2 regions of the Blautia sp. MCC269 genome follow, and region 2 is predicted to be linked to the other one. Evidence: riboswitches for the same ligand, from Rfam matches in the RefSeq annotation. Region 2 holds a riboswitch; the other holds the start of a gene.
What was found. Region 2 has a riboswitch for FMN ahead of GPK88_RS18465 (ECF transporter S component). Riboswitches for the same ligand answer to the same signal wherever they lie in the genome.

Region 1 (7,459 bases), on a different contig from region 2:
AATATCCGCCGTTATATTGAACACCAGAGCAAGTCGTATTAAATCAAGGTGGAGTGTAGATCTCTATCTGTATAGCTGTTCGAAGGGGGAAAAGGAATGCTGCTGTCACACAGAACATCTGTAAATATCCGGCCGGAATATTCTAATATCATAGGGCATATGTGTTATGCAGCTTCCAAACTCTGGAATGTCTGCAACTATGAACGTCATCATTATAAAGAACTGGGACTGGAAAAGCATCCTGATTGGTATTATCAGAAAAAAGCGCATAAAGGGGATCTGTGGTACAGACAGCTTCCGTCACAGACAGCGCAGGAGACCTGTAAGCAGCTGGACAAAGCATGGAGATCTTTCCATGTCCTGAAAAAGACCGGAGGGATCAAAGATCCAAATCCGCCCCGTTTTAAACAGGACAATATCCCGGTCACATACATGCAGATGGGGATCCGGCATGAGAAAGGTTCAGACCGATTGCGGCTGTCTCTGCCAAAGGATCTGAAAAGCTATATGGAAGAAACCTACGGGATCCATGAAAAATTTCTATATCTTGAAAATAAGATTTTCAGGGACATGGATCAGATAAAACAATTGAGGATCTATCCGCCGGAAAACGGAAAATGCGACCTTATTGTTATCTATGAGATTGAAGGACCAGAGCAGCTTTTACAGAATGGACATTATTTATCTATTGATCTTGGACTTCATAATCTGATGACCTGTTATGATTCCGGAAATGGCAGGACTTTTATCCTTGGAAGGAGATATCTTTCATTGGAAAGATATTTTCATAAAGAGATCGCCAGAGTGCAGTCTGTTTGGTATGCACAGCAATCGGAAAGAGGGATAAAATATCCAGGATCATCGAAACATATCCAGAGACTTTACAGAAAAAAGCAGAATGCAGTGAAGGATTATCTTCATAAAGTGACCAGATGGATTGCAGAATACTGCATAAAAGAAGATATCCGCTGTGTGGTTGTGGGAGATATCCGAAATATCCGTAAAGAGAAAGATATGGGTCATAAGGTCAACCAGAAGTTTCACGGACTGCCATATAACAAGCTGTATATCATGCTGGGATATAAGCTGAAACTGTATGGTATCCAATTGATAAAAAAAGTAAGAAAGCAAAAATACATAAAAAGATAGATGGTCAGCTTTAAGATTGTGCTGATGATTATTGCGATAAGTGTGTTTGGTGTTGGATTATTCGTTGGCAACAGCAGGTTGCTTTTCAAAACATGGATTTATCTATATGATGTGGTTATGGAGGTGACGACTATGGAAACAAAAAATATTATTTTGAAACTTCGTACTGAAAGAGGAATGTCACAAGACGAGCTGGCAGATAAAATCATGGTAACAAGGCAGGCAGTATCACGTTGGGAAAATGGAGATACCGTTCCGAATACTGATACACTTAAGCTCTTATCGAAAGAATTTGATGTCTCGATCAATACGCTTCTGGGAGAACCGAGAAAGCTGATCTGTCAGTGCTGCGGGATGCCAATTGATGATGATTCCATACTGGGACGTGATAAGGATGGCGCATTAAATGAGGAGTATTGTAAATGGTGCTATGCAGATGGAACATACACATATAATGATATGGATGAATTGATTGATGTTTGTGTAAAGAATATGGTAAATGAAAGCTTTACCGAAGAACAGGCACGCACTTATCTGAAAGAAATGCTTCCAAAGTTAGATTACTGGAAAAGGTATGATGAACTTAGTGACAATGGGCAGTTTGAAGAGTTTAAAAAGCAATTGATAAATGAAATAAATGATTTACATATAGATGGACTTCCAAGGGTAGACAGACTGAATGCACTTGTAGGTAAATATGTAAATCTGGAATATGCACTGCCAAATGGACAAAAAGTGAAATTTCTGGATGACCAGAAAACTTATCTGGGAAATCAAATGGAGTCTGAATTCGGAGGGGACAGATACTTCGGTATTCTGGCAAATATGGATTTTATTATGATATGTACATATGAGAAAGACGGTGAAAATCCTGAATTGGTTATATACAAAAAAAGATGAGTATAGTATGCGGATTAGTGATTAGTTTCGTTACCGTTCACTGATAATATTCCGCATGGAATGAGTAAAATAAAAATTCCGCTTTACAAATAACAGATAAAGTATTAAAATAAACAAAAAGATATCTTCAGGGCAGGGTGAGATTCCCTACCGGCGGTAGAGCCCGCGAGCCGAAAGGCATGATCCGGTGAGATTCCGGGGCCGACAGTATAGTCTGGATGGAAGAAGATGATAGTACAGTTGATTTTTGTATGAATGAATGTAGTATCAGAGCTCTGAGATGGTGATCCATTTCAGAGCTTTTTATGTAGGAAATAATCAGACATTCATTTATTGATCATATGTAACAGATCAATTCCACCCTGCAGATATTTCTGCAGGCTTTTTTTGTATCTGGTATATCGTTTTCGAAATAACTATACCATTCACTTGTCGGTGAATCCGATTGCACAGGGTTAAAAGTCTCGGTGTACCAGACAAAGAACAGGAATAAGAAAGAAGGAATAGAAATGACGGATCAGGAATATATGCTTCGGGCGATCCAGCTGGCCAAAAAAGGAGAAGGCTGGACGAATCCCAATCCGATGGTAGGGGCAGTGATCGTAAAAGACGGAAGGATCATTGGGGAAGGCTATCATAAAAAGTATGGAGAACTTCATGCGGAACGTAATGCAATTGCTTCCCTCACAGAATCAGCAGAAGGTGCGGTGATTTATGTTACGCTGGAGCCTTGCTGTCATCATGGAAAAACACCTCCATGTACGGAAGCGATCATTGAACAGAAGATCAGAAAAGTGGTGATCGGTTCCCGGGATCCGAATCCGAAAGTGGCAGGAAAAGGTGTACAGATGTTAAGGGAAGCCGGTGTAACAGTAGTTGAAGATTTTATGAGAGAAGAATGTGATCAGCTGAATCCGGTGTTTTTCCATTATATTACTACGAAGACTCCTTATGTGGTGATGAAGTATGCCATGACACTGGATGGGAAGATCGCAACGAAGACAGGAGCATCAAAATGGATCACCGGAGAAGCGGCAAGAAAAGAAGTACAGCATATGCGGCATCAGTACATGGGAATTATGGCAGGCATTGGAACTGTGCTTGCAGATGATCCGATGTTAAACGTCCGGGTAGAAGGATGGAAAAGTCCTGTCAGGATTGTGTGCGACAGTAAGCTCAGGATCCCGCCGGACAGTCAGATCGTAAAAAGTGCGGAAAAGTACCGGACGATCGTGGCTTATGCAGATCAGAAAAATACAGAAGAAAAAATAAAAATATTACATACCATGGGAGTTGAGACCATTTACTGTCCGGATGAAAAGAATCAGATAGACCTTAAGAAGCTGATGACAGATCTTGGAAGCAAAGGCATTGATAGTATTCTCCTGGAAGGAGGCGGTACGTTAAATGACAGTGCCCTGCGAGCCGGAATTGTAAAGGAAGTACAGGCTTTTGTGGCACCAAAGCTGTTTGGCGGTGTGGCCGGGAAGACACCGGTAGAAGGTATCGGAGTTGAATTCCCGTCTGAAGCAGTGGAACTGAAATATACAGATATCTGCCAGATTGGTGAGGACATCCGGATAAGATGTCAGGTGTGTGAGAAAAAACAGGAGGAATCATGTTTACAGGAATCGTAGAAGAGAAAGGAAAAGTCCGTTATATACAGCTGACAGGAGAATCAGGGATCCTGGCAGTGAAAGCCCGGAAGGTCCTGGAAGGAACAAGGATCGGTGACAGTATTGCGGTGAATGGTGTGTGTCTGACAGTTACGTCGATCCAGCCGGACGGATTTACCGCCGATGTGATGGCAGAGACTATCAGAAGAAGCAGTCTTGGAAGCTGCAAGGCCGGAAGCCAGGTAAACCTGGAACGTGCAATGGCTGCAGACGGCAGGTTCGGAGGACACATAGTAAGCGGCCATATTGATGGGACTGGCGTGATACGTTCCATGCTCCGGGAAGAAAATGCCATCTGGGTATCGATTGAGACATCGCCACAGATTTTGCATCTGATCGTGGAAAAAGGATCCGTTTGTATTGATGGGATCAGCCTGACGGTTGCAAGGATTGATGAAGCTGGTTTTCAGGTGTCGGTCATTCCACATACAGGAGAAGAAACCACCCTTTTGGAAAAGGTGCCGGGGGATCTGGTTAATCTGGAAAATGATGTGATCGGAAAATATGTAGAAAAACTGCTTGGCATCAGAAAAAATGAAGAAGAGAAAAAAGAATCCGGAATTACGATGGAGTTTCTTGAAGAATTCGGGTTTTAAAACAGGAGGATATACAGTATGTCACAAAATTATCAGTACAACACAATTGAAGAGGCACTCAGGGATCTTAAGAAAGGAAAAATAGTTCTGGTCACAGATGATCCGGACAGAGAAAATGAGGGAGATCTGATATGTGCGGCAGAGTTTGCAACCCGGGAAAATATTAATTTCATGGCGACCTATGCAAAGGGTCTTATCTGTACACCGATGAGTGCGGAACTTGCGGCGAGATTGAACTTTCCTCCGATGGTTGCTGAGAACACGGACAATCACAGTACAGCATTTACCGTGGCAGTGGATCACGTAGATACAACCACCGGTATCTCTGCGGCAGAACGCTCCTATACCATTATGAAGTGTGTGGATGATCAGTCAAAACCGGAGGATTTCAGAAGACCGGGACATGTATTTCCGCTTATTTCCAGAAAAGGCGGGGTTCTGGTACGGAATGGCCATACGGAGGCAACAACAGATCTTATGAGACTTGCCGGATTGAAGGAATGCGGCGTGTGCTGTGAAGTTATGAAAGAAGATGGCACTATGATGCGTACATCACAGCTATGGGAAATGGCAAAAGAGCATAACCTTACATTTATTACGATCCGTGATCTGCAGGATTATATAAGAATACATGAAAAGCATGTAAAGGAGGAAGCAGCTGCAAACCTCCCAACGCAGTACGGTGATTTTAAAATGTATGGCTATATCAATGACATTACAGGAGAACATCATCTGGCACTGGTAAAAGGTGATATAGGAGATGGTGAGGATGTGCTTTGCCGTGTACATTCGGAGTGTCTGACAGGAGATGCATTCGGATCGCTCAGATGTGACTGCGGCCTGCAGCTGCAGACAGCGATGCGCCAGGTAGAGGCGGAAGGCAGAGGGATCATTCTGTATATGAGACAGGAAGGCAGAGGAATCGGACTGATCAACAAAATCAAAGCTTATGCGCTTCAGGAACAGGGATACGATACCGTGGAGGCTAATGTGAAGTTAGGGTTTGCACCGGATCTCAGAGAGTACTGGGTCGGGGCACAGATACTGTCAGACCTTGGTGTGAAATCATTAAGATTACTGACCAATAACCCGGATAAAGTCTATGGGCTTGGTGAATTCGGGCTGAAGATCAATGAGAGAGTACCTCTGGAGATTCCGGTACAAAAATATGACCGGAAATATATGAAGACGAAACAGGAAAAGATGGGTCATATTTTTAAAGAAATAAATTTATAAAAAACAGCAAATAGCAGGAGGAAGAAAAAATGAGACAGATCAATTTAGTAGAAGGAAAAGTAGTAGCACCGGAGGGAATGAAGGTTGGTATCGTGGCAGCGAGATTCAATGAGATCATTGTGAATAAATTATTGGGAGGAGCAGTCGACGGACTGGTAAGACATGGTGTAGAAGAAGAGAATATTACTGCAGCATGGGTACCGGGAGCATTTGAGATTCCGCTTACAGCACAGAAAATGGCACAGTCAGGAAAATATGATGCAGTTATCTGCGTGGGAGCTGTCATCCGTGGAGATACTTCACATTATGATCTGGTGTGCAATGAATCTGCCAAAGGGATCGCACAGGTTGAACTTGCAACAGGGATCCCTGTCTTATTCGGAGTGATCACGACTGAGAATATCGAGCAGGCTATTGCGCGTGCAGGAAGCAAAGCCGGGAATAAAGGCTATGACTGTGCGTTATCTGCGATCGAGATGGTTAATCTGATGAAGCAGCTCTAAAAGACAGGAAAATAAATGATGACAAAAACGATCATATTTGATTATGATGGAACGATCCATCATACCCTTGGAATCTATGAACCGGCATTTCGTGAAACCTATCAGTGGCTGACAGAACAGAAGGCTGCAGAAGAACGGGAGATAGGCTCGGCGGAAATTGCCGGCTGGCTGGGATTTAACAGTAAGGAGATGTGGAATACATTTTTGCCGGAGCTGGATCAGAGCTATAAAGAGCAGGCAAGCAGGATGGTAGGAGACCTGATGGTCAGACAGATCAGGAAACATAAGGCTGTGTGGTATCCGGGAGCAGAGGAGATGCTTACAGCTTTGAAGAACCGGGGATATCATCTTGTGATCTTAAGTAACTGTAAAGCTTCCTATCGTGAGGCGCACTGGAAGGAATTTGGGATGGAACGATGGTTCGATCATTTTTATGACTGCGAATCGTATGGATTCCGTCCAAAGACAGAGATTGTGCAGGAAATCATTCGGGAATATACAGGTCCTTATCTGGTGGTCGGAGACAGGAGGCAGGATCTGGAATGTGCCAGAGCCTGCAAAAGCCCATTTATAGGATGCCTGTATGGATATGGTGAGAGAGGGGAGCTGAACGGGGCAGATCATCTTGCAGAACATATAGAGGATATACCACAGTTGGTGATATGAGGATGAGCTCAGCTTTATCCGAAAGCAGAAGCTGTACACTGACAGAAGGTATAGGACTGATGGGAATGGCATAAATATTATAAAAATCCGAAGGATCCTGAAATATGATTTCCCTCAGTCTCTGTATGATCGTAAAAAATGAAGAAGCAGTTCTTGAGAGAATCTTGAAGCCGGTTTCTCAGGTAATGGATGCGATCCTGATCGCAGATACCGGTTCTTCAGACAGAACAAAAGAGATTGCGGAGCAGTATACGTCGCTGGTGTATGATTTTCCCTGGTGTGACGATTTTTCTGCTCCGCGTAATTTTCTTCTGGAAAAAGTCCGCACCGATTACTGGATGTGGATGGATGCGGATGATGTCCTGAATGAAGAAAATCTGGAAAAACTGAAGAGTCTTAAAGAAGCTCTGGATCCCGGAACAGATGTTGTAATGATGGAATATGCGGCAGGGTTTGACCAGAGCGGGAGAACAACATTTTCTTATTTTCGGGAGCGGATAATGAAAACATCCAGAAATTTCAGATGGAATGGGGCAGTTCATGAAACTGTGATTCCGGAGGGAAACATCATCTATTCAGATGTGGTGATCCGGCACCGGAAATGTGGAAAAGGTGATCCGGACCGTAATCTCCGCATTTATGAAAAAATGCTGGCAGGAGGAGAAAAGCTGGAACCCAGACATCAGCTTTATTATGGGAGAGAACTGTATTATCATCAGCGATATCCGGAGGC
Region 2 (7,459 bases):
TATTTCTTGGCCGCTTCGATCAGCAGAAATCCCCAGCCGCAGCCAATATCCAGAAGGCTCATGCCTTCTTTGAGATGTAATTTCTTAAGAATATAATCAACTTTATTTACCTGTGCCTGATACAGAGTATCATCTTCATGGATGAAGTATCCACAGGAATAACTCATCGTCTCGTCCAGCCATAGTTTATAAAAATCATTTCCAATATCATAATGGCTGGTTACTTCCTTTTCCTGGTTTTTCCTGGATGTTGAACTGAACATGATCTTCTTCAGCGCAGACTCATTGGTCGAAAATTTCCCCATCTGTCCCAGAAAATGATCCAGTGCCTCATAAAGATTCCCCTCGATATCCAGATCCCCGCGCATATACGCCTCGCCTAATGCAAGGGACGTACTTTTCATCAGATCCGCAAGCGGGATTACTTTCTTAAAATTCACTGTAAATGTAGGTTCTCCCTCTCCGATATGATACTCGGAATTCTTGAACTTTACCAGAAATGGATAATCTGTAAAGCGTTCAAGGAACTGCACCATTGCTTTCTCTTCCGTCTTTTCCTGTAATGTCTCAAACATAATAGTCTACCTCCTTTAACACAGCATTATGATACACCCGGAGGAAGCCTTTATGTCAAGGGGGATATACGACAAAATTTCATCAATAAAATGGGGATATTTAGTAAAACTCTTCCTTATAATTATTTATAGTTATCCAAATTAACTCGATATTTACAGTCCACATTTAACTCAGCCACCAAAAGCACTGATATTTTCAAAACACGCTCGTTAATTATATATCATTTTTCAATAATTATCTTTGTATTTTACGCATTTTTTATTGCTTTATATACAATTCAGACTTATAATAAAAGATACAAAAAAAGAGCGAAAACCATATAAAAATCCAACACTGGAGGGAACCTTATGAACGAAGAACTTTTTAATGAAGCATCAAAATCCAACATCCTGTCAAAACAGCTGGTCGATCAGCTTCAGGAAAGCATGACCTACAGCAGTATCTCCTTCATCAACTGGACCATCGAAGTCCTCAAGCTCCTGAAAGCCCGCATCGAACGCGGCGACAAGATCAAAGATGAGACCACCGGCGTGATCTACGATCTCTACACCTTCCGCCAATTTGTAGAAACCAACTTCTCCACCTACATCACCGGCCAGGTCTTCAACACCTCCATCCGGTCCCAGAAAGTCTACTTCACCCTGGAATCCTGCCCAGGCGGCTACAACCTCCTCATGGCAGACTCCGGCAACGAAAAAACTTACCGCTGGATCTCCAGCTTAAGCAAACGCTTCTCCCTGGTAGAAATGATCGCCACCGGAATCGTCTATGTCAAAGACAACCGTACCGACACCTACCAGCCATTTATCTCCGAAAACGGCAAATACTGCAAATACAACAAAGACCTGGGTAAACTCACAGAAATCTGATCAAAACGGGGAATCCGCAACCGCAGATTCCCCTTGATTTTTTCTCAGATTTCTTTCAAAAAGTCAAATGGTTCTTCATCTTTCAAAAAGTGCATCAGCATATAAGCACACATGATCGCAACCCTCTCCTCCTTCAGTATCCTCCTGACCTCATCCCGGTCCGCGATCACAACCTCGATCTCCTCACTATCCTCCTGAGCAGCCTTACTAACCTCACCACTGGCATACCCATAAACCGTAGCACAGGATTCATCCGTCATCCCGATCGTCGTAAAATAAGGCTTCTCAAAAGCCTCCGCAACCTTGATCGGCTCCAGCTTCAACCCGGTCTCCTCAAACATCTCCCGCACAGCACCCTCATGGAAATCCTCCCCAGGCTCCACAAGCCCCGCCGGAAACTCATAAATATACCCGCCGATCGTATACCGATACTGACGGATCAGCACAACCTTATCCCTCTTCTCTCCATAAACACTGTAAATGATCACCCCATCCGGATGATTCTCCCCCGTAGAAAGCTTCATATCCTCCACACTCTTCGCCCTGGAGGCCACAAAATAAGAAACCGGCGTATCATGTACACTGGTTGCATCCACCCCATAAAGATTCACGAACTTATTATCTGTAAGTTTTTTCACACTGTTGATCTTACCCATCTGAAAAGCTCCTTCCCGAAAATTTTTTCTAAAAACATTTTATCCTATCCAAAACCAAAGGTCAATTTTTTATACTTACACTCACTTCACAATAGTGCTATAATAAATACCCTGCTATAAAATTTAAAATTTATTTATCACATTACCAAACAGCTACTGCAGACAAGAAAGAAGGAAAAAACATTGAAAAACCAGACCACCTCTGCCCAGGCCGAAAACCCTCTGGGAACCGCCCCTGTAGGCAGCCTGATCGCCAAGTTCGCCATCCCCGCCATCATCAGCATGCTGGTCAGCGCACTCTACAACATCGTTGACCAGATCTTCATCGGTCAGGGCGTAGGAATGCTGGGAAATGCAGCCACAAACATCGCATTTCCTGTAACCATCATCTCCACCGCAGCCGCACTGCTCCTCGGAATCGGCAGCGCCTCCAATTACAACCTGGAAATGGGCGCAGGAAACGAAAAAAAAGCCAGCTCCATTGCAGGAACCGGACTCTCTTCCCTGGTGATCTCAGGCGGAATCTTAGCGGTCATTGTCCTCCTGTTCCTGAAACCACTGCTCCATTTTTTCGGCGGAACCGCAGACGTTATGCCCTATGCCATTGATTACATGGGAATTACCGCCGTCGGCCTGCCCTTTTATGTTTTAAGCACCGGCGGCAATCATCTGGTCCGCGCAGACCGGAGTCCCACATATTCCATGACCTGTATCCTGGCCGGCGCAATCATCAACACCATCCTAGACCCACTTTTTATCTTCGGGTTCGGCTGGGGCATCAAAGGCGCGGCCTGGGCAACGGTGATCGGTCAGGTTGTGTCCGGACTCTTAATTATTTTTTACTTTGCCAGACTTCGGAACATGTATCTGGACCGCTCCATGCTGATCCCGAAGGCCCACAACCTGTCCGCTATTTTTTCTCTGGGAATGGCATCCTGTATCAACCAGATTGCCATCGCCGCAGTGCAGATCGTCATGAACAACACCCTTCGCCATTACGGCGCACTCTCCGCTTACGGAAGTGATATCCCTATCGCCTGTGCAGGAATCATTTCCAAAGTCAACCAGGTATTTATGGCCATCTGCATCGGAATCTCCCAGGGTTCCCAGCCCATCTGGGGATTTAACTACGGTGCCGAAAAATACAGCCGTGTACGTCAGACATACCGTTATTCCGTAACCTTATGTACTGTGATTGCAACCGTATTTTTTATCTGTTTCCAGTTCTTCCCTCACCAGATCGTAAGCATCTTCGGAAACGGAAGCGACCTGTACTTTCAGTTTGCGGAAAAATATCTCCGAATCTTCATGCTGATGACTTTTGCCAACGGAATCCAGCCTATGTCTGCCGGATTTTTTACCTCCATGGGAAAAGCAAGACTCGGTGTGATCATGTCCCTCACAAGGCAGGTATTCTTCCTGTTGCCACTGATCGTCATCTTCCCCTTCCTCTTTGGAATCGATGGTGTCATGTATGCAGGACCGATTGCAGATACCTCCGCATTCGTACTGGCTGTTGTTTTTGCCAGACGTGAACTTGGAATTATGAAAGCTGCAGAACAGACCGTCTGATGTTCTGCAGCCCAATAAATACAGACATATAAAGCAGACACCACAACCTGCATACATCTGTAATATATAAAAAATGCCATGTAACCTTACTGCTTATTATATTCACAGTAAAATTACATGGCATTTTTATTTTCTCTTACGATCAGTCACCCTTCAGTACAACACGGATCTTCTTATAAATTACAAATACGATCAAAGATGTCAGTGCATATTTAAAGATATTAAACGGTACGATGATCAGCAGTGCAAAGGTAAGCAGCCCGTTTACGGAGCTGTGTACTGCACTTCCCATCTGGATAAAAGTCTCGATCGGCATTCCAAAAGCCTTACCGTAAGCCGGAAGCAGCACAAAGGCATTGACAAAGCATGCAAGGATCGCTGTCAGAACTGTTCCCGCTGCCATACCTGCAACTGCATGTACTCTGCTCTTTTTATGACGGAAACGATAGATCAGGCCGGCCGGTACCACATAGGCACATCCAAACAGGAAGTTGGCAACATCGCCAACACCGGCAGTCATGGTTCCCTTAGTCACGAGATGTACGAGAATCTTCACAAGCTCGATCAGGATACCTGCTACAGGTCCCATAGCGAAGGTTCCTACCATAACCGGTACCTCGGAAAAATCAAGCTGATAAAAAGACGGTGCAAGAAACGGGATCGGAAACTCAAGATTCATCAATACTCCTGCCACAGCACCAAGCATAGCTACCTGCGCGATAGTTCTTGTTCTGCTTCTTTCCACGGCATTTCCTCTCTGTAATATCTGTTCACTCATAACTCTCTCTCCTTCTTCAGAAATATTCAAAGAAAATTTCTACAAGAAATCTTTATGCGAAAAAATTCCTTCACATAAAAAGCCCCGGGAGCTTCTTCCCGGGGCGCTGAGCACGTTCTTCAAATACTGCGCGTTCTTCTCTCATCCAGACTTTACTGTCGGTTCCGGAATTTCACCAGATCAGCCGCCAAAGCGGGTCGCGGACTATACCGCCGGTAGGGAATCACACCCTGCCCCGAAGAAATTTTCTTTTTATTGATTTATTATAACGCGCTCTTTTTATAATTACAAGCCTTAATTTTTCTCTGCAAGAACCGGCGCTTTCAGAAGGCCTGACGGTTTTATCTGATACTCATAGGACCAGAGGTCGCCGGTTGTCCTCCATGCATTTGGTCCATACCAGTCTTCTTTCTGATCACAGTTGTGTAAGGTTCCAAATGTATTCACCCGGTTTCCAAATACAGTCAGCTCCAGGAGATGCTCTCCTGCCGGCAGTTCACCAAGAGATAACTCATAAGGAGAAAATGCAATATACCCCGCTTCTTTTCCATCCACAGAAGCCTTCATAACCGGTGCGCGGAACAGATTTGCCCGTACATTTACTTCTCCGCCTTTGCTGATAAATGGAATTTTATATGTCACATTTCCACCATAGAACGGATAACCCTGAACGGTAAGGTCACTGAAGGCTGCCTTGTGGCTCACTGCATCCAGCACCTGGTCTCTTCCCACAGCTTTCACGGAAAACTCTCCCAGCAGGAACATTGCTTCGATATTCACTTTGGAATTATAAGGAATCTCAACAACCAGTTCATGCTCTCCGGATTCCATCTTTGGAAGCGGCACTTTGCGGATACAGTGGTCTGTATACCATCCCTCTGCACGGTTTTCCACTGCTTTCTCATCCAGGAAGATTCTGGTTTTCTCGTCATTTTCCATAGCAAGGAAGATTCCTTCCAACAGAACCTCTGTATGGATATGGAATCGCAGGGACAAAGTATGTTCAAAGCCTTCCACTCTGTCATTGGTCCACGGCTGTGCAAAAGCCTCCATGCGGAGCGGATATCCCAGCTTCTCACGGAACTGATTGTCAATACGGAGAATCTCTTCCTCCGGCTGCCACTCCCCACCGTCAAACGCATATTCAGCCAGATCCAGGATACTTACATTCGGCTCACTGCGGACAATCTCCACCTGATCGGAAATATCCAGCTGGCAGCTGCATTTCTTCTCCTCACTGGCAGAACCACTCTTATTATTCTCAGCATTATCTGTTTCAGAAAGCAATTCTTCCGATACCATGGATGCTGTGCCAGCCGGCTCCAGCCAGAGAAGAAGACTGTCATGATCAAACATGCTTCGTTCCAGAACAGTGTCCCCTTTATGGTACTCTGCTTTTACCGGATAAATTTCACCTGTCATAGCATCATATACCGTCATCTTCCAGGATCCGCGGATACGGATGCGGAGTTTTTCTTCTCTTGGAAGATCCTGATTTTTCTTACGCTCCTGCAGTTCATTGATCACGATACAGGCATCGGAGATCTTCTCTGTGCGGTTTACATGACACAGGAACAGCCAGCGGTTTTCTCCCTCTTCTCTCATCTGGTAGATCAGGTTTGTGGCGGGTTTACCGTCATCCTCAAATACCTCGATATCTCTTGCCTCTTTCACAGCTTCCAGCAGACGGTACTTACTGAATGCCACAGTCTCACACTTCTCTGCCAGCTTCGCACCTCTGTCTGACGGATAGGCATCTGCATATTTCGGAAGCTGTCCTGCAAAGATCACCCGGCCGCCTCTTTCCTTAAATTTCTCAAGGATCTCCAAAGTAGAGCTTCGAAGTGTCAGGCAGTTCGGTACCAGAACTGTATCATATTTCATTACTCCCACCTTCAGAAGTTTTTCCTCTTCCTGTCCCTGATTCAGATCCGGAAGCAGAGATTCTGAAATAAAATCAAAATCAACAGTGCCATAAAGCAGCCATTCGATCATATGGATAAAGTTTTCATCCATCTCCTCACGGATCGGTGCTGTCTGTTCCTTCGGTCCCCAGAAAAGCCAGTAAGACTCTACCGGATGGATCACTGCCAGCTTCACATGTGGCACACCTCTTGTGAGGGCTGTATTGACTCTTGCAAAATAATTTTCCACAAGGGGATATTCTTTATACCACGGCGACTGGTAGCTGATAGAAGCCGGGTAATCACGTTTTGCCTCACCTGCCATGGAAGTCCAGGTCAGATGTGGTACACGGACTGTTACTCCCAGAGCTGCCTGCCAGTCCCCCTGAAGCTTATGGCCCCGGAAATCAAAATCCCAGTTTGTAACACCATAAAGCTCGCTTGTCATTCCTTCTCTTCCAAACTGGTGCACCGCGCTCTCCGCCTGTTTTGCGGTGGAAAGTTCTCTTCTGTCACAGAGCATGTCAATTCCCGGAATTTCAAAGGAACGGTAGGAGCGCATAGCTTCCCCAAGGGCCGCTGTCTGTGTTTCCAGAGTCGGCTCTTCCATCATATGTCCGGTCAGGGCAATGCCATGTTCCTTACACCAGTTTCCCACCGTATCCGCAAAAGCATCTGCAAAACGCTCCGCAATGTGATCATGATATTCATAACGGATTCTGGAAACCGCTTCTCCCGGAAGCTCCCAGAACAGCTCCGGAAGATGCTTAAGAAGGCTGTGTCCATATGCAGTCTGGAAAGTTTCTTCCAGATCATCGGTATATGGAATGGTCACATCCACCCGCTCATCTGCAAAATCCAGGCACTGTTTATGGGAAAACTGTGGCTCGTCTGTAAAAATAGCAGGAATGGTTTTCCCGAACTCCTCTCCCAGATTTTCATAATACTTCTCATGAGTTACCTGGATAAAACGTTTTACCGCCTCTTTATCCAAAGTGTTCAGATATGCCTCATTGTTAAACCAGGGATTGTCCCCGGATACTTCAAGATAGGCAAACCATTCCTGAAATCCCTCTTTCAGCGGTGCATCCTCATCGATCTTTT

Region 1: linked by a shared signal. The riboswitch ahead of ribD (bifunctional diaminohydroxyphosphoribosylaminopyrimidine deaminase/5-amino-6-(5-phosphoribosylamino)uracil reductase RibD) and the one ahead of GPK88_RS18465 (ECF transporter S component) in region 2 are both predicted to bind FMN.

Annotation. Positions count from the first base shown of each region.
Region 1 is NZ_WQQE01000026.1:51,813-59,271, reverse strand. It holds partial or broken gene tnpA (IS200/IS605 family transposase) at 1-42, shown strand, start outside; gene GPK88_RS09830 (RNA-guided endonuclease InsQ/TnpB family protein) at 97-1,149, shown strand; gene GPK88_RS09825 (zinc ribbon domain-containing protein) at 1,282-2,049, shown strand; FMN riboswitch at 2,169-2,283, shown strand; gene ribD (bifunctional diaminohydroxyphosphoribosylaminopyrimidine deaminase/5-amino-6-(5-phosphoribosylamino)uracil reductase RibD) at 2,559-3,686, shown strand; gene ribE (riboflavin synthase) at 3,668-4,321, shown strand; gene GPK88_RS09810 (bifunctional 3,4-dihydroxy-2-butanone-4-phosphate synthase/GTP cyclohydrolase II) at 4,340-5,557, shown strand; gene ribH (6,7-dimethyl-8-ribityllumazine synthase) at 5,587-6,060, shown strand; gene GPK88_RS09800 (HAD family hydrolase) at 6,076-6,726, shown strand; gene GPK88_RS09795 (tetratricopeptide repeat-containing glycosyltransferase family 2 protein) at 6,831-7,459, shown strand, end outside.
Region 2 is NZ_WQQE01000105.1:124,753-132,211, forward strand. It holds gene GPK88_RS18445 (SAM-dependent methyltransferase) at 1-575, opposite strand, end outside; gene GPK88_RS18450 (hypothetical protein) at 924-1,445, shown strand; gene GPK88_RS18455 (NUDIX hydrolase) at 1,490-2,101, opposite strand; gene GPK88_RS18460 (MATE family efflux transporter) at 2,285-3,673, shown strand; gene GPK88_RS18465 (ECF transporter S component) at 3,816-4,451, opposite strand; FMN riboswitch at 4,581-4,698, opposite strand; gene GPK88_RS18470 (glycosyl hydrolase) at 4,746-7,459, opposite strand, start outside.